One region of the Cytophaga hutchinsonii ATCC 33406 genome, then DNA from elsewhere that is predicted to be linked to it. Evidence: riboswitches for the same ligand, from Rfam matches in the RefSeq annotation. Region 1 holds a riboswitch; each other region holds the start of a gene.
What was found. A riboswitch is a leader RNA that binds a small molecule or an ion and turns the genes downstream of it on or off. The one in region 1 is predicted to bind S-adenosylmethionine.
Positions count from the first base shown of each region.

Region 2: another riboswitch for S-adenosylmethionine. It lies ahead of metX (homoserine O-acetyltransferase family protein); the one in region 1 lies ahead of CHU_RS04820 (hypothetical protein).
Region 3: another riboswitch for S-adenosylmethionine. It lies ahead of CHU_RS08855 (PLP-dependent transferase); the one in region 1 lies ahead of CHU_RS04820 (hypothetical protein).

Region 1 is NC_008255.1:1,133,709-1,142,202, forward strand. Features, by position in the region: gene CHU_RS04805 (ABC1 kinase family protein) at 1-750, shown strand, start outside; gene CHU_RS04810 (hypothetical protein) at 817-1,122, opposite strand; gene CHU_RS04815 (PhzF family phenazine biosynthesis protein) at 1,233-2,024, opposite strand; gene CHU_RS04820 (hypothetical protein) at 2,125-2,409, opposite strand; SAM riboswitch class I at 2,490-2,589, opposite strand; gene CHU_RS04825 (pyridoxal phosphate-dependent aminotransferase) at 2,862-4,166, shown strand; gene CHU_RS04830 (sensor histidine kinase) at 4,261-6,351, opposite strand; gene CHU_RS04835 (bestrophin family protein) at 6,344-7,216, opposite strand; gene CHU_RS04840 (MaoC family dehydratase) at 7,213-7,617, opposite strand; gene CHU_RS04845 (aminotransferase class V-fold PLP-dependent enzyme) at 7,619-8,494, opposite strand, start outside.
Region 2 is NC_008255.1:162,937-171,430, reverse strand. Features, by position in the region: gene CHU_RS00720 (TraR/DksA family transcriptional regulator) at 1-40, opposite strand, end outside; gene CHU_RS00715 (lamin tail domain-containing protein) at 538-3,048, opposite strand; gene CHU_RS00710 (aspartate-semialdehyde dehydrogenase) at 3,180-4,172, shown strand; gene CHU_RS00705 (YicC/YloC family endoribonuclease) at 4,295-5,176, shown strand; gene CHU_RS00700 (hypothetical protein) at 5,171-5,551, opposite strand; SAM riboswitch class I at 5,957-6,066, shown strand; gene metX (homoserine O-acetyltransferase family protein) at 6,203-7,219, shown strand; gene CHU_RS00690 (AsmA-like C-terminal region-containing protein) at 7,343-8,494, shown strand, end outside.
Region 3 is NC_008255.1:2,123,074-2,131,567, reverse strand. Features, by position in the region: gene CHU_RS08870 (family 2A encapsulin nanocompartment cargo protein cysteine desulfurase) at 1-919, opposite strand, end outside; gene CHU_RS08865 (family 2A encapsulin nanocompartment shell protein) at 903-1,820, opposite strand; gene CHU_RS08860 (CvfB family protein) at 2,128-2,961, opposite strand; SAM riboswitch class I at 3,227-3,328, shown strand; gene CHU_RS08855 (PLP-dependent transferase) at 3,458-4,630, shown strand; gene CHU_RS08850 (alpha/beta fold hydrolase) at 4,690-5,481, shown strand; gene CHU_RS08845 (sterol desaturase family protein) at 5,563-6,777, shown strand; gene CHU_RS08840 (zinc-dependent peptidase) at 6,821-7,678, opposite strand; gene CHU_RS08835 (chorismate-binding protein) at 7,678-8,494, opposite strand, start outside.

The DNA.
Region 1 (8,494 bases):
AAACTGATTGAGGAGACGGATTACGAACTTGAGTTGAGACGGTCGAACGAAATTTCAACGCAATGCGCACACATTACAGGTTTAGTCTTTCCTGCATATTACCCCGAATATTCAAGCAAACGTATCCTTACTATGGATTGGCTGGAAGGGTTACATATGAAAGAGTTTCTGGCAACAAATCCTTCGCAGGAAATCCGGAATCAAATAGGGCAGCTGTTGTGGGATTTCTATGATTTCCAAATGCATCAGTTACGTACGGTACACGCAGACCCGCATCCGGGGAATTTTCTGATGCGCAGCAATGGTTCACTTGGCGTTATTGACTTTGGATGTGTAAAAGAAATTCCCGAAGAATTTTATACCGAATATTTTAAACTGCTGAATAAAGAAGTAATAGAAGATAAAACGGAATTACTGAAAACCTTTGAACGATTGAATTTCTTTGATGCGGAAGATACTGCTTTGCAGCGTGAAATATTTTTTGATTTATTCTGTGAGATGACGCATTTGCTTGGCTTGCCGTTCTACAGCGAAACATTCGACTTCAGTGATGATTCCTATTTCAAAAGAATTTATGATTTTGGAGAGCACATCAGCAACGTAAAAGAAATTAAAGATGCCCGCCAGGCACGTGGTTCGCGGCATGGTATTTATATTAATCGTACTTATTTCGGTTTGTATAATTTACTGAATCAATTGGGTGCAAATGTGCGTACAAAGTCTTATGGTGAAGTAGCGATAGAGGTATAACTGAAAAAGTAAACAATATTTAATAGTAATAAGTCCCGTTAATGAAGCGGGACTTATTTTTTTGTCTTAGATAGCAGCAAGCAATCCAGTAAATGAATTTTTTAAGAACGAATTTTTATCGTCATTCATAAACTGTAGATAGGCTGTAATGGTATCTTTGCACGCACCATGTTCATTTGAAAAATGCTGTAGAATTTCAGGTGTGATTTCAGCAGGCTTTGATAAAAATAAGGAAAAGCAGATGAATTGAATAAATTCATTTTCAATAACTGTATTGCTGCGTTTATGAATTTTTGCATAACGAAGTAATTCAAGATCCAGTTCATCCTGAAAATGTTCGTAAGCAGGCATGTCGTCGAGAGAAGCAGACACTTTTTTAATTATCAATTATGAGTTATAAATTATGAATTTCTCGCAGGAATAAATTCTGAAATTTACGTCTATTGAAGTAAGTTATTTTTTTTTCATTCATAATTCATAATTTATAACTCATAATTAATTACCCCTTTGGAATAAAGTTCTGCTTTGCCGCCGATAAATACCCGGGTTCCGCCGTAGGTACAATGCAGGATACCGCCTCGTTTAGAGAGTTGTTTGGCAAACAGATTGTCTTTATTTAGTTTTTGCGCCCAGTACGGGATCAGCAAACAATGTGCTGATCCTGTAACAGGGTCTTCATCTATGCCGGATTGCGGTGCGAAAAACCGTGACACGAAATCGGCTGTATTTCCTTTTGCTGTAATGATTACACCTATAGCAGCATCTAATTTTTTTAATACCTGGAGGTCGGGGTTAGCTTCTATAACTTCCTGTTCTGTTGCTACCTCAATTAAAATGAAACTTTTGCCCGTAGCAACGGCAACAGGGTTAAGTCCGAGGTCTGAACCATATGTTTTTGAAGCCGGCAATTCTTTAAATGTATCTGAAGGGAAATTTAATACGAGAATGTCTTTTTCTTTAATAACCTTTAGTTCGCCGCTCTTTGAACGAAAGCGGATCTCATTTTTCGGATAGTTTAATTCATTAAATAATATATGTGCAGCTGCTAATGTTGCATGCCCGCAAAGCGGTACTTCTACCTGCGGCGTAAACCAGCGGATCGTATATGTATCCTGATCTTTTACAAAGAATGCCGTTTCTGAAAGGTTATTCTGCGCTGCAACGGATTGCAGTAAACCGTCTGCCGGCCACGATTCAAGCGGGCAGACAGCAGCAGGGTTTCCGGTAAATGGTCCAAACGAAAAGGCATTAACAATATAGATCGGTAAAGACATGTTGACGAATCAGGTGCGGGTGTTGGATGAATTTATAACGGATTTGAAACGTGTACTGTATGTGATGTGCATGCAGTACACGTTTTGCATTACACTTGAATTAGTTCAGAAATAAAACAGAACTATATAATGGATTCGATTTTTTTAAAGACCAGATAATTTTTTCTTCATAGATTGTCTGCTGGATGTCTGCCAGTGTTGTTGCAGGTTTAATCAGATTTGAAAGGTCTTCGTCAAATGCATTTGGTGTATAAACAGATTCCGCTTTTGAAAACGTTTCAGTATTACGGAATGTATTTTGAGCAAATGTCAATGTTTTATATTGAATCGTAGTTGTCATGGTAGTAAGCAATTGAGTGTTGATGAAATGATTTAGAGGCGACATTAAATCTATGATTTCAGTCGGTGTTACTTTCAAAGAAAGCAGATTGAATTAACAGCAGTTTCTTGTTTTCATAGTCGTACTTTTTATAGTTCCACATGGGTAGGAATTAGCACCTTGCTTTGGTGGGCAGGTTGCCAGAAGTTCATAGAGCCTAATCTCTCCCTTCGTTCTGTATAATACACGACCCTCAATTGGGTAGGTGATACAAATGTAGTTTAAATATTATAAATTGCAAATATTATTCTGAAATAATTTAAATTATTAATTTATTCAGAATAATATTCTGTTTTTGTTTAGTTGCAATTGCAATATTTGGAAAGTGATTACAGAGGTGAAATGAATGCCTGCAGAATGATCAACGTGCAGAATAAACTTTCTTTACACTTTCAAGGCTAAACTATACGCAATCCCATAAAGTGTTCTTAAATTAGCAGGATTTTAATCAAATTAGAATGAGGAATAAGATATTAAGTGATGGAGCAAAGGAGCTCAGCTACGAAATCAGGGAGATTGTAAAAAAGGCTGATCTGATCAATAAGAATGGTCAGTCAATCGTGTTTGAAAATATTGGAGATCCTATTCAAAAAAACAATGTCGTTCCGCAATGGATCAGAGAAACTATTTCTAATTTGACCTTAGATAATAAAAGCTATAGTTATTCTCCTTCCAAAGGAATTCTAAAAACGCGTCAATTTTTAGCGGAGTTAAATAATAAAAAAGCAGGTGCTCAAATAACGGCCGATGATATTTTATTTTTCAATGGTCTGGGTGATGCGATTGCAAAAGTGTATCAGTTCATCAGCCGCAGTTCCCGTGTAATCGGGCCATCTCCGGCATATTCTACGCACTCTTCTGCTGAAGCAGCGCACGCAAGTCAGGATCCGATCACGTATAAATTAGATCCGAATAATCATTGGTATCCGGATCTGGATGATCTGTATAATAAAGTAAAATACAATCCGAACATTATCGGTATTCTGATTATTAATCCCGATAACCCTACGGGGATGGTTTATCCGCTGGAAACATTGAAACGTATCGTTGAAATAGCACGGGAGTTTAATCTGTTTTTGCTGAGCGATGAAATTTATCTGAACATTACCTATAACGGTGCCCGTGCCTATTCTTTAGCCGAAGTTATTGAAGATGTGCCGGGTATTGCAATGAAAGGTATTTCAAAAGAATTTCCATGGCCGGGCTCACGTTGCGGGTGGATGGAATATTATAACCGTGGAAAAGATCAGGATTTTGATAAATTCTGTTCTGCACTGGATAATGCCAAGATGATTGAAGTATGTTCTACAACGCTTCCGCAGCTGGCTATTCCGGTGATCATGTCTGATCCGCGTTACCTGCCTTATCGGGAAGAGCTGAACAGCAAGATCGGTAAACGCAGCAAGATTATAGCGGGTATACTTGGGCAGATTCCTGAGCTGATGTTTAATGAAACATACGGCGCGTTTTATAATACGATTGTATTTAAAGATGGTGTGTTGAATGATAAACAGACGTTGCCTATTGAGAACGCTGCAAACAAGGCGTTGGTAGAGAAGTGGATTAGTGAGCCGAATGTAGATCTGGATAAACGTTTTGTATATTACCTGCTTGCAGCTAAAGGTATTTGTGTGGTTCCGATCTCTTCGTTCTGTTCGGATCTGAAAGGCTTTAGAGTAACATTGCTGGAAGAGAATGAAGAATTACTTGAACAGACATTTACAAGTATTCGGGACGCTATTAGATTGTATTTGAAAAGCTAAAACTGTACCGATAAAGAAACGGTATGCATTTTATATAAAAAATAGCCCATGACTTAAGTCATGGGCTATTTTTTATATAAAATGCAGTATATATCTAACAAGGTATTTCAATAATAAATGTTGTGCCTACATGCAGTTCGCTTTCCGCACGGATTGTGCCTCCAAGCATTTCCACCTGACTTTTTGTAATATACAGGCCTAAACCTTTTCCTTCCACATGTACATGGAAGCGTTTATAAAAACCGAATAATTTATCACCCACTTTTGATACATCCATTCCGATTCCGTTGTCGGAGATATGGATGGTAAAAGAGTTTGCAGCTGCCGACGTTATTTGAATGTCTATTCGCAACAATCTTTCCGGGTGCTTGTATTTTTGTGCATTGGAAAACAGATTGTAAAAAATACTTTCATAAAAAGACTTAATACCTGTTATTTCAAGGGCGGGATTAATATAAATATTTACACTCTTTCTCTTAATATCAAGCTGCTTTAAATTGTTTGCAATAATCGTATCAAAGTCAATCAGCTCTTTTATTTTTTCCGTGTTTTTATTTGATAGAATTTTATTTAAATCCCGTAAAATTTCATCCATTCTATTGATAACAATAAGGCTTTTGTCAACATAGATATGCTTGTCTGAAAGGTTCGTTTCCTGATTATATAATTCAAATAATCCTTTTAGTGTTGAGATTGGCCCGCGTAAATTATGGGAAGTAATATAATTGAACTGCTGCAGCTGATTGTTGGTATTGTTTATCTCTTCGATTGATTTTTGCAGCTCCCACGTTTTTTGAGAAACCAGTTCATTCAGCTTTTCATTCAGATTATTAAGTTCACTATTTGATCGCTTTAACTCCTCCGTACGGTTATATACAGTAGTTTCAAGGGTGTCATTCTGATTCGTTAACAGGAGCTCACGTTCTTTTAATACTTCAATCATTTTTTGCTGCGATTGAATATGTTTCAGTTTATACTGCTGGTATTTACCGGCCATGATCAGTGAAAAGATTCCACCCTGAATCAGCGTACCGACCTGTACATAATTATTCACAAAAGCAGTGCTCGGAATAATGTTTAAAGATGACAGGACAGCAAACATAATGGAACATAGATACAGTGACCACGCCCATATGAAGTATGACGCATTTGCATTACCTTTTCGCCGGATACCAAGACCATATAAAATATAAATGATGATCTGTAAAAAAGCAGTCATTTGTAATGTATATAAAGCCTGTGCATGCCAGCCGGCAAAACTCATCACGGCGATCAATATGAATATGGAGGTAAGTATCAGAAAGACAAATTTAATGCCGGGGTAATACGATTTGATGTCTAAAAAATGGTAGACAAATAATGGTGTTGTTACCGCACTTAAGGCATAGATAGCAATTTTATACATGTTTATCTGAGGATGCCCGGGCCAGAAATACGCAAAGAAGTATCCCTCCAGACACAGGTTCAAGGCAATAGTTCCGAATAAAAAAAGGGAGTAATAAATGAACGCTCTTTCTTTAGACCGGATGAAGAAAAATAAGGCTACCATGCCCATTACAGCAATAACACCCCAATAGAAACCATTGAAATAATTTTTAAAAACAGAAGTGTGGATGTTTATCGTATTTGTCCGGATATAAACAGGAAGTACCGTGTTATATATATCAATGGATTCAAGGAAATAAATCGTGTTAGGTTCAACAACGAAAGATGTTTGTTCCGGAAATAAATTATCGGATGGGTAAGGTACACTCATACCTTTTTGCGCAATACGTTTTAATGAGTCATGCGCATATTTATAGAGTGTAATGGAATGGAAGTTACAGTTTTCAAGAATCAGTAAATGTGTTTCAGAAGATAGAAAGGTGTCGGTTTTAAAATATACCCATACAGGCTTTTCAACTGTACTGACACTGGAATATATTAGGGTGTGGTTTTTTTTGAAAAAAGCCTGCTTGGCCAGTTTTAAGGCGCTATCGGGCGTTATTGCAGCAGAGGCTGTATAGATATAGGTAAATTTACCGCCCGATTGTTTATTGTTTATGGGCATGGGAGTTATTGCAAACTCCCATGCAGAGGTTGTATCAGCGAAGCTGCAGATTGTAGACAGGTAAATAAAAAAAACAGAAAAGAGAACGAATGTTGACTTAAAAAATGCAGCTCTATATGAAGCGGGTTTAGTCATGTGTTACGATTTCATCAATATTATTTTTGATATTCAGTGCAATCTTATCCATTTCCAGGTCATTGAGATCATAGCCAAAAGGTTCTTCGATTTCTTCTGCGGTGATTACAATACTCATTAAAATATAATACAAAAGAATTACAAGCGGAATACATAACCAGCCGATGTCATTTACTAAGCTGAACGGAAGAATGATCACATATAAATTAATTAAAAATTTCAATAAATACATATAAGCCATGGGTATGGGTGTATTTTTGATGCGTTCACATTTGCCCAGAATGTCAATCAGTGCGTGTATTTTTTCAATTAATAAGCTTTGCTGAATGTCTGATATTAAATTCCGTTTCCAGACATTTTCAATTTTATTTGTCATGATGTTTGCCAGTACAACGGGTTTGTGTTTGGCATTTTCAATCAGAAGTCTGTCTTCGGGTAAGAGTACATCAAGGGTTATTTTTTCTGTTTCGTTTCTTAAATGTGATTTCAGGTGAAATACAAAAGAGATAAGAAGATTTGTTACCTCTTTTCTTTCAGGTGTGTTAAAGGGTAGAAGACCGTTTAGCGTGATTGCTAAATTTCTGGAGGTATTAACAAGCGCACCGATTTCTTTACGCGCTTCCCACCATTTATCGTAAGCCGTGGAGTTCCTGAATACCAGTAAGAGACCAAGTGCCGCACCCATGTAACCGGGCAGCGCACCACTTATTGTCATATTTAATTTCTGATACTCTTCGTTGTGGTTGTGTAAATAGATTAAAAAAAGTGTAATGGTTGTTAATACAGCCATTCCCGGCAATAATCTTTTTACAATGGCACCTTTAAAAACAAGGGCAAGTTTTAAAGACTCTTTGTCTAATTTCATATTTTTTCTTTGTGCATGATATGAGCATTGCCCAGTACATTAACCTTGCCCGATTCTTTGTCTACTATTTTTGTTTCAATAATAGCCGTATGTTTATCTGTATTGGTTTCAACAACCTTAAGCTGTGCTTCGTATTGAACATCCACATACATGGGACGTTTAAAATCAATTTCCTGCTTTAAATAAACAGTGCCTTCACCCGGAAAGTGCATGCCTAAAATTTTAGACAGGATACTTGCTCCTAAAATTCCATGAATAATCGGCTTTTTAAACATGGTAGTGGCGGCATATTCAGCATCTAAATGCAAAGGATTTTTATCACCTGAAAGCTCTGCAAATATACTTACCTGCTCTTGTGTATAAGAGAATACTTCTGAATATGAATCTCCGGCTTTTAACATATTAACCAATTTTTTCTTTTAATGTCTGAACGAGTTTATGCACCTGTTCCAATGAATGAGCAGGGAAGTTAGCAATGCGGATCTGCGTTTCTTTTTTAGAGCCATACCCGGCGCCAACAGCCATATCAAACGGTTCTAAAATTTTGTTGATCTCGCCCGGCAGCATTGTTGTGTTTGCAACGATCGTTGTCATAGAGCGTAATTTCGCATCTTCAACACCGAAGCTGAATACCTTGCTTGATTCAATGTATGTGTTGATTAATGCTGCTTTTTCTTCTGTCTGCTTACGAATACCATCTGCGCTGATCTGCAGCATGTCGCCGGTAACTTTTCCTAACAGGAAAATATTCATGGCGTTCGGTGTTTCAGGCGTTTGATTGACGCGTGCTTTCTCTAACATAGAAGGGATGGTATGGTACGTGCCGATAGATTTACGTTTCGCCAACAACGCTTTTGATTTTTCAATTACGCGGTCATTTAATATCCATACACCTAAGCCTGCCGGCAAGCCAAAGCATTTCTGTACAGAGAAAAATACAGAATCAATTTTTGTCCAGTCGAATTTTGGATATGGAAGAGAAGATACCGCATCAACAAAAATCAAAGCGTCTTTATTTTTATCTCTAAATGTATTGATGTCTTCTACAGGCATCGATACACCGGAACTTGTTTCATTGTGTGTTAAACAGATGATTTCAGCATCTGCAGGGACAGTAATATCAGCAGGGTAGAAGCCTTTGCCGAACGCAGCTTCTTCCTTGTATGCTTCACGGCCAAGTTCGCCGGCAAACTCGTAAAAACGTTTAGAAAAAGAACCGTTAACGCAATGGAAGCTTTTTTTCTCTACACAGTTCTGAATGATACGTTCCCAAATTTC
Region 2 (8,494 bases), 970 kb from region 1:
CTTTTGAATAATGCGTACGATCATCTTTTGGTGCGTTCATTGTCCGCTGAAGGTACGCTGGCTCTTGTCTCAGCAAGGGCATATTTTTGGGTGTCTGTCCGGCAGTGTCTTTTGGACCTGCTTTTTCTTTGTCGTCTTTTTTCACTTCTTTCGTTTTTGGATTTTTGGAAACAGGCTTAGCAATAGTCTTTTTTGCTGTAGGGATGACTGTTTTTGCTGTAGCCTTTTTAGCAGCCACTTTTTTTAAGGGTTTTGCAACTGCTTTTTTAGTAACAACTTTCTTTGCAGTTTTTTTAACAACGATTTTTTTTACTGTTGCTTTTTTAACTGCGGGTTTCTTTGCGGCCGATTTTTTTGCTGTTGCTTTTTTAGCAGGTTTGGCAACCTTTGCAACTTTCTTTGTAACAGACTTCTTTTTACTCGTACTCATAATAACCCTAATGTGATTTAATGAACGTGTTACCTAAAAACCTATACAAAAATAGTATAAAAAAGGTTATATACACGCTTGGTTTATCCACAAAACAGGATATATTTTCAATAGTGTGAAGTACTTATAGCAATTTTTGCTGTGCGCATCTTTCCATTTGGCAACCACCATTCAGCTACTGCAATGTAGATACCATCGGTTAAAAGTGTGTTTGATTGTTGCTGTCCATTCCATTGGAATATGTTTTGGTTTCCAAGCAGTTGATTTACACATACCTTATCAACGAGTTCGCCTGCAAGTGTGTAGATACTTACGGATGCAAATGTTCCTGTCGTTGAGGGATTCAGATACAGCAGTACATAATCGTTCCTTCCGTTCAGATCGGTAGTGATGTGGCACGGCTGACAATAAAAAGGCTGCGACTCTTCTGGCGGTGCACTCAAATTCTGGCTATTGATATAACCGGGTGTTGCTCCGGATGCGGATGATGTCCAGTTTGCTGCTGAATAATATGTTTTATAGGCATCTATTTTTTCAAGTGAAATGCCTTCATTACTTCTGTTTAACGGGTTCTGCAAGTCATCGTTAAATGTGATCATATCCAATGTATCAGGCATTTCGTTTTTCATAATCAATGTTCCGCCCTCATCTGCAAATGAAATGAAACCCGGTACTTGAGCACAGTTTTCAATACGTGTGTTCGGGTACTGTCGTTTTAATAATGTTGTATCCGCAGCCAATACAACAAAGTCATTGGGAGCAATTGTCAGATTTTTTTTCAAAAACGCTTGTTGCTGCCTGCCTTTCGGGTCGGCATACATAAAATATATATTTTTCAACTGAATAAATTCTTCAGATGTATTGTAAAGTTCAATAAAATCAACGCCTCCGGAATATGCATTGTATAATATTTCATTAAAAAAAACAGTTCCCTTTTCAATCTTTTTTGGATGAACCAATTGAATTTGTGCACCAAGAAAATCTGTATGATTTAAACATGTTTTTATGGAGTCAAGGGTAAGGGTAATTGCGTTGCCGGGCAAAATTGCCTCTTCAAAAAGCAGTTCTATTTGCGTTGAATAGTTCATCACCAGACTGGTTGCATTAATAGTTCTATACGCGGATATATGCTGCCCTTGAATGGAGCCGATTGCATTTAAAAAAATATGTGCTTCTGTATCTGAAATAAATTCGGATGTAGCGCGGAGTTTCACTTGTGTAATGCTGCCTGAAGCAATACCAGGTGAACCGCCCTGTTGTTCGGAAGCATAAGCGAGATGCTGATCGTATACGCAGGCTTGAGGCAATCTAGTACGGACAATGGAATACCCACCGTTTCTGCGGTAATCATTGGGAAGCAACGTTATGTCATAGTGAATATAATCAACCAATATGGTGTCGTTTGCCCAGAGAAATAAGGAATCTGCCGTGTTGTTTAAATTGGGTAATGCATCTGCTTCAATACAATTATGGATGTCTAATTGTGCACATCCCCCGGCCGAACAAAGTACAACAGCAGAATCTTTTTTTAATGAATACGCAGGGAGTTTTACTTTTTTAGTAGGATCTGACAAGGACAATTGAGCCGTTTCAATACGTGTGTCTGATACATTTATAATCTCTACCCATTCTATCTCCGGCAAGCCGTATGTAGGACTGGGATCGCTCATCCACTCTGTAATACGCAGCTGTCCGGCATAATAGCGGGCATCTTTTTTTATAACTGCCAGGTTGCTTATCAGCGTGTCTGCGTGAATCGAATGTGCGTTTAACACCCGTATCGTATATTGACCCGGGTCAATAGCATTATCCGTTTTTATTTCCAGTACATTTTCAACAAAAAGTTTTGTATATACCTGCCCCAGATCAATATCTAGCTGGGTTTCATGCGGATTTTTTATTGGTTTGGTGAAGATGATTGTAAGTTGTTTTTCGTTATTGAATTCGTACTTTTTTATTGCAAACGGTTCTTCTGTTTTTATATCATCAAAATAAAATTTATCTCTGCGTGTAGACGTATACAGACAGCGAATACCTGAAAATAAAAACTGCGCAGAAGAAACATGTGTTCCTTTTCCAATGGCAACAAAATTACGCCCGCCTGTTTCATCTCCAAACAGCAGCCATTCACCTGTTTGTAACTGACAGATGCGAATCCGCATGGCAATGGTATTGCCTCCGGCAAGACCGGATTGACTGGCTATAATGGTTGTTTTGGATGAACCCGACTGAAAAATCAATTCAAGTTTATCCGTTGCTCCCGATTCTCCTCCTATTTTTAAATAATATGCGCTATTTGTTGAAGACACAAGATCCTCTGCAGAAGAAAGCAAGTAGAAGCTTGCATAGTTGGTGGCAGATGCTGCAAAATCGTAGCGTACTAAAAATTCCCAGGAAGTATTTTCAGTTCTGTCGATTGGCCAGCTTAATAAAGCTGTGGTTGTGCCCGCTGCAGCACTCAATTGTAACTCACCTACGGCATTAACAGTAAAATCGCTTCGGTTGCCATACCAATTTATCGGTATTTCTCTTGTGTCAAAATGATATACCTGAGCAATTAATGACGCACTAAACAAGACTAAACATCCTGTAAAAAAGACTTTTACAACCCTAATCATTACATTAAAAATATTATACCGTTAAAAATATTAGTCAAAAAACATCGATTGAATAAGTGAAATTAGGAGAAAAAAAGTGGTAAATTGCGACTCTTTTTAAAAAGTGTTAATTAATTAACTAAAGTAAACAAATGAAAGTAGCTGTAGTTGGCGCTACCGGTTTGGTAGGAACCCAAATGCTTAACGTTCTTAAAGAACGTAATTTCCCTATAACAGAACTAATTCCTGTAGCTTCTGAAAAGTCAGTTGGTAAAGAAGTAGAATACAATGGTAATAAGTATAAAGTAGTTACAGCCGAAACAGCAATCGCTATGAAGCCTGAAATCGCTGTATTTTCAGCGGGTGGAGGAACATCTTTAGAGCTTGCACCGTTGTTTGCTGCCGCTGGCACCACAGTAATTGACAACTCTTCTGCATGGAGAATGGATCCGACTAAGAAATTAGTTGTTCCGGAAGTAAACGCAAATGTTTTAACAAAAGAAGATAAGATTATTGCAAACCCGAACTGCTCTACAATTCAGATGGTAGTAGTATTGGAGCCATTACATAAAAAATATAAAATCAAACGTGTTGTTGTTTCAACGTATCAGTCTGTAACGGGTACTGGTAAAAAAGCAGTTGATCAGTTATTTGACGAACGTAAAGGCATTATGAATGGTGTAAAAGCATATCCATATCAGATTGATTTAAATTTATTGCCACACATTGATGTATTCCAGGAAAACGGATATACAAAAGAAGAAATGAAAATGATTTTGGAAACAAACAAGATCATGGGCGACGATTCAATCAAAGTTACTGCAACAACAGTTCGTGTTCCGGTTATTGGCGGACACTCTGAGTCTGTAAATATTGAGTTTGAAAATGACTTTGATGTTAATGAAGTAAAAGAATTACTTTCTAAAGCTCCGGGTATCATTGTTAAAGACAATCCGTCTAAATTAGAGTATCCTACGCCAATGGACGCGCATAACAGAGATGAAGTCTTTGTTGGCCGCATACGCAGAGATGAATCTCAGCCGAAAACATTGAATTTATGGATCGTTGCAGATAACCTGCGTAAAGGTGCTGCTACAAATGCAGTTCAAATTGCTGAATATTTAGTTGCGAATAAATTAGTTTAATATAATAACTGAAAGGTCATGCAAAAGTGCATGACCTTTTTGCTTTTCCTTACATAGCGCTTCAGAGTCTTTAGGTTCTTTTTTACTTTTCACTATATTGCGCTAAATACAAGTATTCTCTTATGATTAAATCAATGACAGGTTACGGTTCCCAGACTGCTGAGAACGATAAAATTTCAGTTACTGTAGAAATTAAATCCCTTAACTCTAAATTTTTAGATTTAAATCTACGGCTTTCAAAAGAGTATTCTGATAGAGAACTTGAAATAAGAAACCTGCTGAACAATACGGTTGAGCGTGGAAAAGTGGGCTTGAGCATAGATGTTCAATCAAAGGGAGGTGTTAAGCCAAAAGTATTTATCAATAGAGAACTGGTTGCATTATATTACAAAGACCTTAAGGAAACGGCTGATGCTATAGGTATTGTTGACTCGTCAGATTTATTTAAGTTAGCACTGCAAATGCCTAAGGCGATGGAATCTGAAGTTGAAAATCCGGATAATACGGAAGACTGGCTGCTGATTCAAAAAGTTTTGCTGGATGCTATTGCCAAGTGCAATGAATTCCGGACAGATGAAGGAAACACACTTGCGTTAAAATTTAAGGAATATATTAAAACGATTGCCGACTGCTTGACTCAGGTTGAAGTATTTGACCCACAGCGCATCGAAGCTATTCGTACACGCATCAGACAGCATTTTGATGAATTCAGCAAATCCGAACAATTAGACAACAGCCGTTTTGAGCAGGAATTGATTTTCTATATTGAAAAACTTGATATCAGCGAGGAAAAAGTGCGTTTGCGCAGCCACTTAAATTATTTTTTAGAATCCATGGATATTCCTGAGCCTAGTGGAAAGAAATTAGGATTCATCGCGCAGGAGATCGGCCGTGAAATCAATACGATTGGTTCTAAAGCAAATGATGCAAATATCCAGCGTTATGTTGTACAGATGAAAGAGGAACTGGAAAAAATAAAAGAGCAGGCCCTAAATATTTTATAGAGACTTTTCTGTCGGAGTCTGGCTATAAATGACTCCGATAAAAATAGAAATCACACCCACATTTGAGTGTAAAATATTGTCTTGTTTGGTAAAATGCAGAACATCTTCTATTGGGAGGTTTATCCAGGTAGAAACAACAAAGAAAATCATAATCCACCCTGTAATAATCAAATATGCTCTTATTGCTGTTAGATTATTTGTCAGCAAAATCATAAGTGCTATAATTCCATAATTTAACCGGTACAATTTTATTGGCACCCCTTCCGTAGCAAATGGGAGTTTGCTCGGACAGAAATAACTTATTACTGCGATTGCGGTCATTAACACTGCAGATAGTAACAAGAACCAATAATTTGGATTTTTATATTGAGTCATTTAACTATTTTCTTTCAAACGAATTTGAATGTACTTTTTAAAAAGTTGATTTGGAATTATTGAAAGATTGACGGTTTGTGGCCACTAATGTAACTTAGTACAACATGCAATAAATAAATATTTTAAGAACAATTCAACAATACGCTCTTAAATATATTATATTGTATATAACGGGAATGCATAGCTAAAGTTGTTTTAAGCTATATTCATTTTAGAACTCCCTAAGATACAGCAATATCATTTTTTAAATATTCTGTATGAAGTTATTTTAAAACAATAAACCACTGCTCTTTCGCTCATAAATTGAATCAAACGCCAGATTTTTATGTGGAATGCAAAATAAAAGTTTGTTTTTCTAATTGACATGCCTATTTTTGTCTACTCAAAATCAATTACGTAGTAGTTGATTTATAAAGAAGAGGGGAGAGAACGGGCTCTTTGAACCTCTAGCAACCTCCGGGAGCAAATCCAGAAAGGTGCTAATTCCTGACCTGAATAAACAGGGCATATAAATTAATTGCATATGATTAAAAACACCCTACTTGACGAAAGTCGAGCAACAGCATTATCTCTTACCCATTTCTGCTCTTACACTTCTACAGTGTATTTTACAGGGATTTCTATTGTTGAACGTTTAACTGCGTTGCAATAATGGAGTATCATATTTATACGCACAAATCTCCGGTTACGCTTGAGTCCGGCGCTGTTTTACCCGAAGTCCGCATTCAATATTCCACTTCAGGCATCAGAAATGCAGATGAAGATAATATCATTTGGGTTTGCCATGCGCTTACCGCTAATTCCGATGTAGAATCCTGGTGGCCGGGTCTTGTTGGTACAGATTATTTATATAATCCGCAAGAACACTTTATCGTGTGCGCCAATATTCTATCTTCCTGCTACGGCACTACCGGACCAACAGAAACAAATCCGGAAACAAATAAACCATACTTCCTTTCCTTCCCGGTTGTCACCATCCGCGACATGGTTACCATTCATGATATACTGAGAGAACACTTAGAAATAAAAAAAATTCATACACTTATTGGCGGTTCTCTGGGCGGGCAGCAAGCGATGGAGTGGGCCATTCAACAGCCTCATTTATTTCAGCATCTTATACTATTATCTACAAATGCATTTCACTCTCCCTGGGGCATTGCCTTTAATGAGTCGCAGCGTATGGCAATAGACATGGACCCTACATGGAAAAATCCTTCGCTTGACGCAGGCAGAGAAGGGTTGAAAACGGCACGCTCTATAGCTATGCTTTCCTACAGAAGTTACGAGACCTATGTAGAAACACAGCGTGAAGAAGACTCTTCTAAAACGGATGATTACAGAGCTATTACCTATCAGCATTACCAGGGTGATAAATTAGTAAAACGCTTCAACTGCCACTCCTATTGGTATCTGTCTAAAGCAATGGACAGTCATCATGTAGGAAGAAACAGAGAAAGTGCTGCAGCAGCATTAGCATCTATCCGCTCTAAAACACTTGTCATCGGTATTTCTTCAGATATTTTATTTCCGGTTTGCGAACAGGAATACGTTGCGAAGCATATCTCCGGAGCACAATATGTATGCATTGATTCTCTGTATGGCCACGATGGGTTTTTAACGGAAACGGACAAACTGGATGTTGTTATCCGGAATTTTTATCTCGAATAAGTATTATTCAATAAAAAGCCTTTAATTCTAGCATAAAAGCACGATTTTTTAGTAAATTTCGTTTGTCATATAATATTGTACAAACCGAATTTTATTTCCTTTTCAACTCAACAAATACTAGGTATGAAAAAATTCTTAAAGATCTCTGGTATATCTATCGGAGTCTTATTATTAGCTATGCTTATCCTGCCCTTTTTATTCAAGGATAAAATCAAAGGAATAATAGACGAACAGATCAAAAAAAATATCAACGGACAGGTTTGGTATAACGCCGAATCTTTTAGCCTGTCGCTTTTCTCTCACTTCCCGAACCTTACAGTCTCTATCGATGAATTGGGATTGGTGTCGAATGTAACAGAATTCAAAGGCGATACGCTTTTCGCAGCAAAGCAATTCAGTTTAACAATCGATATCATGAGTGTTATTTCAGGAGATCAGATAAAAGTTAAAGGTGTATTTCTGGATCAGCCTAAAATTGTTACAATTTTTGACAAAAGCGGTAAGATGAGCTGGGATATTACTTACCCGGATACAACACAAGCGCCTGCTGCACCTGAAGAACCTAGCACGCTAAACCTGAGTATTGAAAAATGGGAAATCAAAGATGGCACAATCATTTATGATGATCAGACAATGCCTATGTATGCTGAACTGAAACATCTGGACCACAAAGGTAGCGGCGATATAATGGCGGATGTATATGATCTCAAAACATATACAAAATCAACCAACGTACTTGTTGAATACGATGGTACAAAATACTTAGACGGACAAACGGTAACAGCTGATGCTGCTATGAATATTGATTTAGCAAAATCTGTTTATAAATTTTTAGACAATGAATTTGCTATCAATGATTTTAAATTCGGGTTCAACGGTGCTATTGAAATGCCTACGGATGATATCAAAATGGATATCACATACAATGCAAAAGAAACAGATTTTAAAAATTTATTATCTCTTTTACCTGCGGTATACAACAAAGATTTTGAAAAAGTAAAAACAGAAGGTATCATTGGTTTTGACGGTTATGTGAAAGGAGTTTACAACGAAACAACCATGCCGGGTTTTGGCTTGAACATGCTTATCAAAGATGGTTATTTTCAATATCCTGACTTACCGGATGCCGTTAAGAATATTAATCTTGATTTACATGTGGACGACAAAGATGGCGTTATTGACCATATGATTGTTGATCTGAAAAAATTCCATATGGATATGGGACAAAACCCGATCGATGCCAGATTACTGATGAATGGTATGAATCCATATGAC
Region 3 (8,494 bases), 990 kb from region 1:
CATCCGTTGCACGTGCAGCCAGCTCATGCGCTGCACGGTGAATGTTCGAATTTTCATGCTCATAGAAATAGCTGATCCGGTCAATTACCTGTTTGGGTTTCTGCGTGGTTGCTGCATTGTCCAGCCAGATCAACGGTCGCCCGTTTACACGTTCCTGTAAAATCGGAAAATCCTTTTTTATCAGATTAACATCAAATGGTTTTGACAGAATACCGCCTGGAGTATGTACTTCTTTAACAGAAGTGTGCTGCTGTTGATTTACTTTTGTATTCGATCCGTAATTCCTGGTTTCAGAAAGAAAATAAAAAGAAGAATCGTTTACGAGTGGTAGCTGCGGACTTAGCTCAAACGTATTAATAGATGTAAGTATGCTTGTAAGATCGTTTCCATACGCCTGTTCATGTACAGTCGGAAGCTTATCCGGCTTCTGGCCATGCTGTAAGGCAGATGGGGAAATACCGCTTCCGGAAAGGGAAGTGGGAATACCGCGGCTTTCATGTTTAGGCTCAGCAAAACTGGTTTGCGGATCCGAAGCATTTACAGCATTTCCTTGGTCGGTCGGAGAATAAGGCGTAATGCCTCCTTTGTACGATTCACCGGGAATTAAATTCTGCAATGCCTGCACATCAATTGTATTGGTATGCTGTAGCACAGAAGGAGAGATACCCAGACCGCTTCCTGAAGGCAATGCCTGCTGTGGTTCATAGCTATGCGGATTCTGAAAAGATGTTTGAGGATCTTTTAGATTGAATCGTTCAGTCTGACCAAATGCTGCATCGCTGCCGGATGAACTGTTCAGCTTCTCACGCAAAGATTCCGGATTCGGAAAATTTCCGGGCAGAGCTAAGAACAATTCATTTGCTAGCTTTTCAAGTGAACTTACGTCTGGTAAGTTGTTTGAATTAATATTTGTACTCATGGTAGTTCGTGATATCAACGTCTTCAAGCACTGCAATGGCATCGTCAACCAATACAGCTAATGAACAGTATAGTGATACTAAATAAGAAGCAATGGCTTTATCGTTGATGCCCATAAAGCGTACTGCTAAGCCTGGAGACTGTTCGCCCGGCAAGCCCGGCTGATAAAGACCTACAACACCCTGACGGCTTTCACCTGTGCGTAATAATAAGATTTTTGTTCTGCCATTTTCAATCGGCAGTTTATCCGAAGGGATCAATGGAATACCTCTCCACGTAATGAACTGAGAACCGAAAAGAGAAACCGTTGGAGGTGGAACACCTCTGCGTGTACACTCACGGCCAAAGGCTGCAATCGCTAAGGGGTGCAATAAAAAGAAACCCGGTTCTTTCCATACTTTAGTGATGAGTTCATCAAAGTCATCCGGAGTAGGGGCACCTACACGTGTTTTGATACGCTGCGCAGTAGCAACACTTGCTAACAACCCATATTCTCTGTTGTTGATCAATTCACTTTCCTGACGTTCCTTGATGCTTTCGATCGTTAAGCGTAACTGTTCGCTGATCTGATTGTAGGGTTTGCTGTATAAGTCTGATACACGCGTATGTACATCAAGCACCGTGTTTACAGCACTCAGATTATACTCACGTGGATTTTCAACATAATCAATGAAGGTATGCGGTAATTCGCGTTCGTCTCTGCCTGAACAATCTACTTCAGCTACACTGCCGTCTTTTACTTTGTTTAAACGGTATACACCTGATTCTACAGGAATCCAATTCAATAAATGCGTTAACCACCTTGGGGTAATTGCTACCATTTGTGGTACCGTTCTGGTTGCTATGGCTAATTGCCTTGCGGCTACATCACCAAGGGCTGTTTGTTTGTTTACGTCTGACATTTTTCCTCTTAATTTGGATTAAATAATGATTTATAAATCAAATGTAGATATAATCTATTATATCTACCAAGTTACTAGGGTAATATTTGCAATACATTAAATCATTATAAATCAGGTAAAATTTTAAATATTTGGCTGTTTTGTAATAGGCAATTCAAATCAATACTAGGAAAGGAAATACCACCAAAGATTATATGGTGAAAAAAAGCAAAAGCATTCTAAAAATAATTTTGCACTTTTTGTATATAAAAAAAGTCCTGCAGATAAACAGGACTTCAAATTTCATAGGTTTATGGGATCAATAACGTTAGACCAGATATATGCCGTCTTCTTCCAGACGGATCAGCCCTTGTTTATATAAACCACCGATTGCTTTCTTAAAATTCTTTTTACTCATCTGCAAGCGGAACATGATTTCTTCTGAATCACTTTTGTCCGTTAATTTTAAAACACCCGCAGAGGCACGAAGTTTTGATAAGATTTTTTCTGCAGCGTCTTCAATCTGGCTGTAGCCAAGCTTCTGCAGCGTTACATCAATCTTTCCTTCTTCACGGATATTTTTAATATATCCTTCAACTTTATCGCCAATGGAAATATACGTGAAGAGATCGTTGTGATAGATAATTCCTTTGTAGGTATTATTGATGATTACATTCACACCAAGATCACTGGTATAACAAATCAACAAATTAACTTTTTCACCCACTTCTAATCTGATGTTCTGTTTTTCAATAAAGCTCTCTATCTTGCTGGACGCGGCTAGTCTGCCTGTGCGTTCATCCAGATACAGATAAACCGGATAGCGTTTGCCAACTTCCATTTTTTTGCCTTGTTCACGAAAGGGAACAAGCAGATCTTTTTCCAGGCCCCAATCCAGGAAAGCACCAATGTTGTTTACATCTTTACAAATCAAACAAGCAAACTCATTTAATTTAATTTTAGGTTCCAGGTTTGTTGCAATAATGCGGTCTTCGGAATCCTTGTATATAAAGACATCAATGCTGTCATCTACATTGAAATCATCGGGTACATATTTATTAGGTAATAAAACCTCTTCGCCTTCATCGTTGCCCAGATACATACCTACGCTTGTCATGCGTAAAGCAGTTAAGACATTATTTTTTCCTACTTCTATCATCATATTCGTTATTCCATGTAAAATTAACGCTTTAATTTTACATTGCTTTCATTTATTTAAGCTTACATAAACGGCTGAAACATTCTCTATTATTAGAGTATACATTTGTGAAACAATTACGCCATTTTTTGTTATGTGGAAATATTTATGAGTAATTAATATTCTGTTAATCAGTTTATTAAAATTAATCTCTATTAAACCGATAGAGATACTTGCATTATTAAAATAAATGATGCAATTTTACATTCAGTTAGTGCTAAGCGCACAGCATTTATACAGAATAGGGAAGAGAGCAGGCTCAATGATCCTATAGCAACCGACTTAAAGAACGGTGCTAAACCTGCCCAAAAATAAAAGGGAACTATAAATTACCATCGTATGAAAAAACAACTTTTGACCTCACTTCATTTTAGTTTAGCCACAGCCTGTTGTTGAAACTAAAATCACCGGCCTCTTTCAGCCAATCTTTAATTTATTTACTCATTTAACACGTATTATCATGACAGCTATAACACTATCCAATCGTCCAGTATATACACTTTCAGAAATAAATAAAATTTCGCATTCCATTTCTACCAACCACCAATTACTGGAAGTAGAAAAACAGATTGCTTCAATAGAAAGCGGTGTAAATGCACTTGCTAAAAAAACATTCCGTTCGGCACGTTTTTCATTAATTAAAAACCTGTTACCTAAAGGAGGTACTGTTTTAAGTTTTCAATCCAAAAGAGAGTGGCTTGAAGATACCGCAATCTTTCAGCGCAAAAGTGTATCAATAATCTATACTGAAAATTATTCAGCAGATGATTGGGAATCTATTCTTACAAATGCCATCGATGTTGTATATATTTCTACGATTCAACAGCAGACATTGAATGTACAGGATTACGGATACATTATCCAGAAGGCACATAGCCTGAATATTCCGGTTGTGTTTGATAACACGTTCGGCGGCCTTGGGCACATTTATTCTCCATTGAAAGACGGAGCGGATTTCGTTCTGATCGATACATCTTCGATTGAGTTATTCAGTAAGCATCGCGTACATGCATTTATTGTTGAAGGTGAAAATGGAATTCTGCATTCAAATAAGGATAAAGTTTTAGGAAAAACGGTTCTGGGGGTTCAAAAAAATAACCGGATACTGCATACTAAGTGGACGTATTTATTTGCAGACAAGGAAGATTATCTTGAAAAGCTGGTAAAAAAAGCTTCACGCAAATTTGGTGATTATTCAAGAACGGCAAACTATGTGGCCCGCTGGTTAAACAATCAGGAAGACATTATGGAAATTAATTATCCGGGTTTGAAATCGGCAGAAAGCCATATACACGCTGAGCTTTATTTTAAAGGCGGCTACGGTTATACGTTTAAATTCAGCTTATGGGATAACGATTATAGCTATTCGTTACTGAAAGGCTTATTCAGATCAGGGAATGTGAATGGTGTACAGGTGGAAGTTGATTCAGAAAGAAAAGAATTTTTTATCCAGATCAGAACGGAAGATTATACACGTGTCTTAAATTATTTTCAAAAAGTGTTTTCAATACTGAAAGGAAGCGTTGAGTTTAAGCAGAATATTACCAAGGAAAATAAATTGAAGCAGGTATTTGATTTCGAATTGAAACAATTACTGACAGCTAATGCCACTACATATAAAAGAAGAAACTAATAGTTTTTACTAACAGATATTTTAATAAAATAAATTACACATTTAAATAAATAGCAGCCATGATATTCAAGAACAATAAATCAGAAAAACGTCAGATTTTTAACTTCCATGAAAAAGGAGAAGGCGAAACAATTATTTTCCTGCACGGATTGTTTGGTGAGCTTAGCAACTGGAAAGCAACGATCGATCATTTCAGTAAGAGCTATCGCGTTGTTGTACCTATTATGCCGATCTATGATGGCACCATGCAAAAAGATGGTCTGGATGGTTTGGTAACGTATCTTCATGAATTGGTTACAGAATTAAAAATAGAGCGTTTCAATCTGGTTGGAAATTCTTTAGGCGGACAGGTAGCAATTTTGTATTCTGTTGCGTATCCTGAAAAGGTGATCCGTTTGGTGTTAACGGGCAGCGCTGGTTTATATGAAAGCACTATGGGGGCAAGTTATCCGAAACGTGGTGACTATGCTTATATCGAAGACCGTGTACGTTATACATTCCACAACGACAATATTGTTACTAAAAATCTGGTTGATCAGGTCTTTGAAACAGTAAACGATATACGCAAATCGATTCGTGTTATTAAAATCGTGCGTGCTGCAAACGGGAATAATGTTGCAGATGCGTTAAAACAGATAACTACTCCAACGTTACTTGTATGGGGCAGACAGGACAGGATTACACCGCTTGAGATTGCTTATAAATTTAAAAAATTACTTTCCGGAAACACCGAGCTTCGTATCATTGAAGAATGCGGGCACGCACCTATGATGGAGCGTCCGGAGCAGTTTAACGAAGCATTGGAAAGTTATTTTAACACCGAAACATTTGCATACGCAAACGTAGGTTAATGAACGTTCTATTCAAGGCTCGGTTAAAACAAGTGTTTAACCGGGCCTTTTTATTTATTCTAATTTAAAAACAGAACCTATATGACTATATACGCATGGGGGATACTGGCAGTACTGGCTTTCATCGGAGTTGAAATGCTGCTTGCCAAAAAAATATTCGGGATTGTATTCAGCTACAAAAAAATAATCTCTAATCTTTCTATCGGTGCTGCGGAGCGCTTATGCAACATATGGCTTGCCGGGGTGTTCTATTTTGTATTCCGGTACATTCACAACCATTTTGCATTGATTGATATTGTATCAAGCTGGTACAGCTGGGTCGCATTAATATTACTCACGGATTTTGTCTGGTACTGGTATCATCGTCTGGGTCATGAGATCAATATTTTGTGGGCGTTTCATATTGTACACCATCAGAGTGAAGACTTCAATTACACAACTTCCACACGCATTACCGTATTTCAGGCATTGGTCAGAAATGTATTCTGGTGTGTGTTGCCCTTAATCGGTTTTCCGCCGGAAATGGTAATTCTTACGTTAGTTATTCATGGGAGCTATTCGTTTTTTACTCATACAGAACTTGTCGGCAAGCTTGGCTGGATCGAAAAAGTATTTATAACACCCTCACACCACCGGGTACATCACGCTTCCAATACAGAGTATTTAGACAAGAATTACGGCGATATGTTTGTGTTCTGGGATAAACTCTTCGGAACATTTAAAGAGGAGCAGACAAAGCCTGTATACGGTATTACCAAGCCCTTAAAAACACACAGTTTCTTATGGCAGCATTTTCACTATCTGATTGAAATGAGTTACCGGTTTAACAGAACAAGAGGTTTGAAAAATAAATTCAGGATTATATTCGGTAAGCCTGATGTAATGGATGGGGATGAACGAGAGATCGTAGAAGCAAACTGGCTGGTGGAAGGTCAGCCGATTCCGGTTTTTGAAAGAAGAAGCGGAAGGTATAAGCGGTACATTAATGTTCAGTTTGCCGCTATGCTGGCCAGCCTGATCCTGATTACCTTATACCATGAACGGCTCAGTGTAAGCAGTAATTTTTTCTTCAGTTCAATTTTGATCCTGACGCTGGTAAACTGTTGTGCATTGCTGGAGCAGAAAAAATGGATCTTCTTTGTGGAATATGTCCGGCTGATTCTTTTTGTAGAATATGTAGCGTTTCAATTCAATGGCTGGTATTATTTCGTTTTGTGTAATCTCATTTTACTGTTGTTTACGCTTACGTACAATACACTAAGGAAAAAGTATATACAATTGGTCTATCAATATTGAACATTAAAAAAGGCTTGGAGTTATTCTTCAAGCCTTTTTCATTTTATGTAAGCACCGGATTGGTATGATTTAACGGATCCAGCTTTAGGATACGTGTTAAATAATCATATACCACAGGTTCATTTTTTCTTAATTGAGCAGGTGTTTCGAAAAAGTATTCAATACTTACTGCAAAAAACTCTTCTGAATTACTGAAAGCATAATCCCGCATAAAAGACTGCGATCCATGGCTGCGGATACGGTCATTGGAATAAGAATGGAAATCATGCAATGCTTTTTTGTCCATGAAACAATGTTCCATATCATGTAAGGTTGAATCTTCTATCTTTAACGCGTGCGCCATTTCATGAAAGCCTACATGTACGCCATCATTTTTTATGCGAAGCCCTTCGGTAAATGCAGCCCAGGATAATTTTATAACACCGTTGGACTGAACTTCGCCCAAGTGATAACGCTGTGTACTTCCTGAAAAATATTTGTCCGGATAAATGATTATTTTTCTGAAGTGCTCATAGATAGTAGGGAAGTGACCGAATGAAATTTGTGTGGCAGCAGCAGCTATCAGTAATTTCATTTCAGGTGTAACGGTACAGCCGTCCCGGCCTTCAAAATCCTTTTTTTGTATAAAATATTTTACATTACACTCAAACTTTCTTTTTAAGGAAGGTTTTAAATTTTGATAGAAAGGAATTTTATATTCCAGAGATGCTCGCTCCTGATAGTTCAATTGATATACGAAAAGTATGTAGCGATCAAAGAAAAAGTTAGCAGCACCTGTTATTACTTTAAACAGAGAGAAGCCGAGCAACGCAAAACCTGCCCAAAAGACAAGTAAAAAAATCACTAAGCCAGGTAAAATAAAATCTGATTTGGTTACAAGATATTCTAATTGATCTTCCATTAATAGTATTGTTGATTATTTAAAATATGGATCATGGGGGTTATTTTTAATAAACATTCTTCGTATTCTGTTTCTGCTTTTGCATAGGAAGTAATGGCACTTCCGGCTTCCATAAATAGTTCCTGCGTAGCACTATTATAAAAAATACTTCGGATCAGAACATTAAAATCAAAGTTGTCATGCGGATCCATATAACCAACGGTGCCTGAAAATGGCCCGCGTGCCATGGATTCAATCCGGTCAATAAATTTCATCACATTCACCTTTGGCGCACCGGTCATGCTGCCCATGGGGAAAGCCTGCTGAATAACATCTATAGAGCTGCATGCAGGATCGATGGTTGATTGTACGGTAGATATCAGCTGGTGTACATTAGGAAAGGTATATAAGCCGCTCAGTTCAGGTACGCACACGCTGCCGGCAACTGCCGTACGCGACAAATCATTGCGTACTAGATCAACGATCATGGTATTTTCAGATTGTTCTTTTTCGGATGTGCCCAGCTGCTGCTTTAACATTTCATCTTCGGCCTTGCTCTTTCCGCGTTTACTTGTGCCTTTAATGGGTTGTGAAATGATGGTATCTCCAGTCTTTTTAATAAACCGTTCCGGTGAAGCCGATAGAATATATTCCGTATTGAATTTATAATATACGGAAAAGGGCATAGGTGTTTTTTTATTTAGACGCTGGTATGTTGCTGCCGGGGATATGTTGCCTTTGGCTGTGAAAGGAATGCAATAGTTTATCTCATACGCATCGCCCTGTGCAATGATTTGCTGCAGCTCATCAAATGCATTAAAATACGACTCTTTAGAA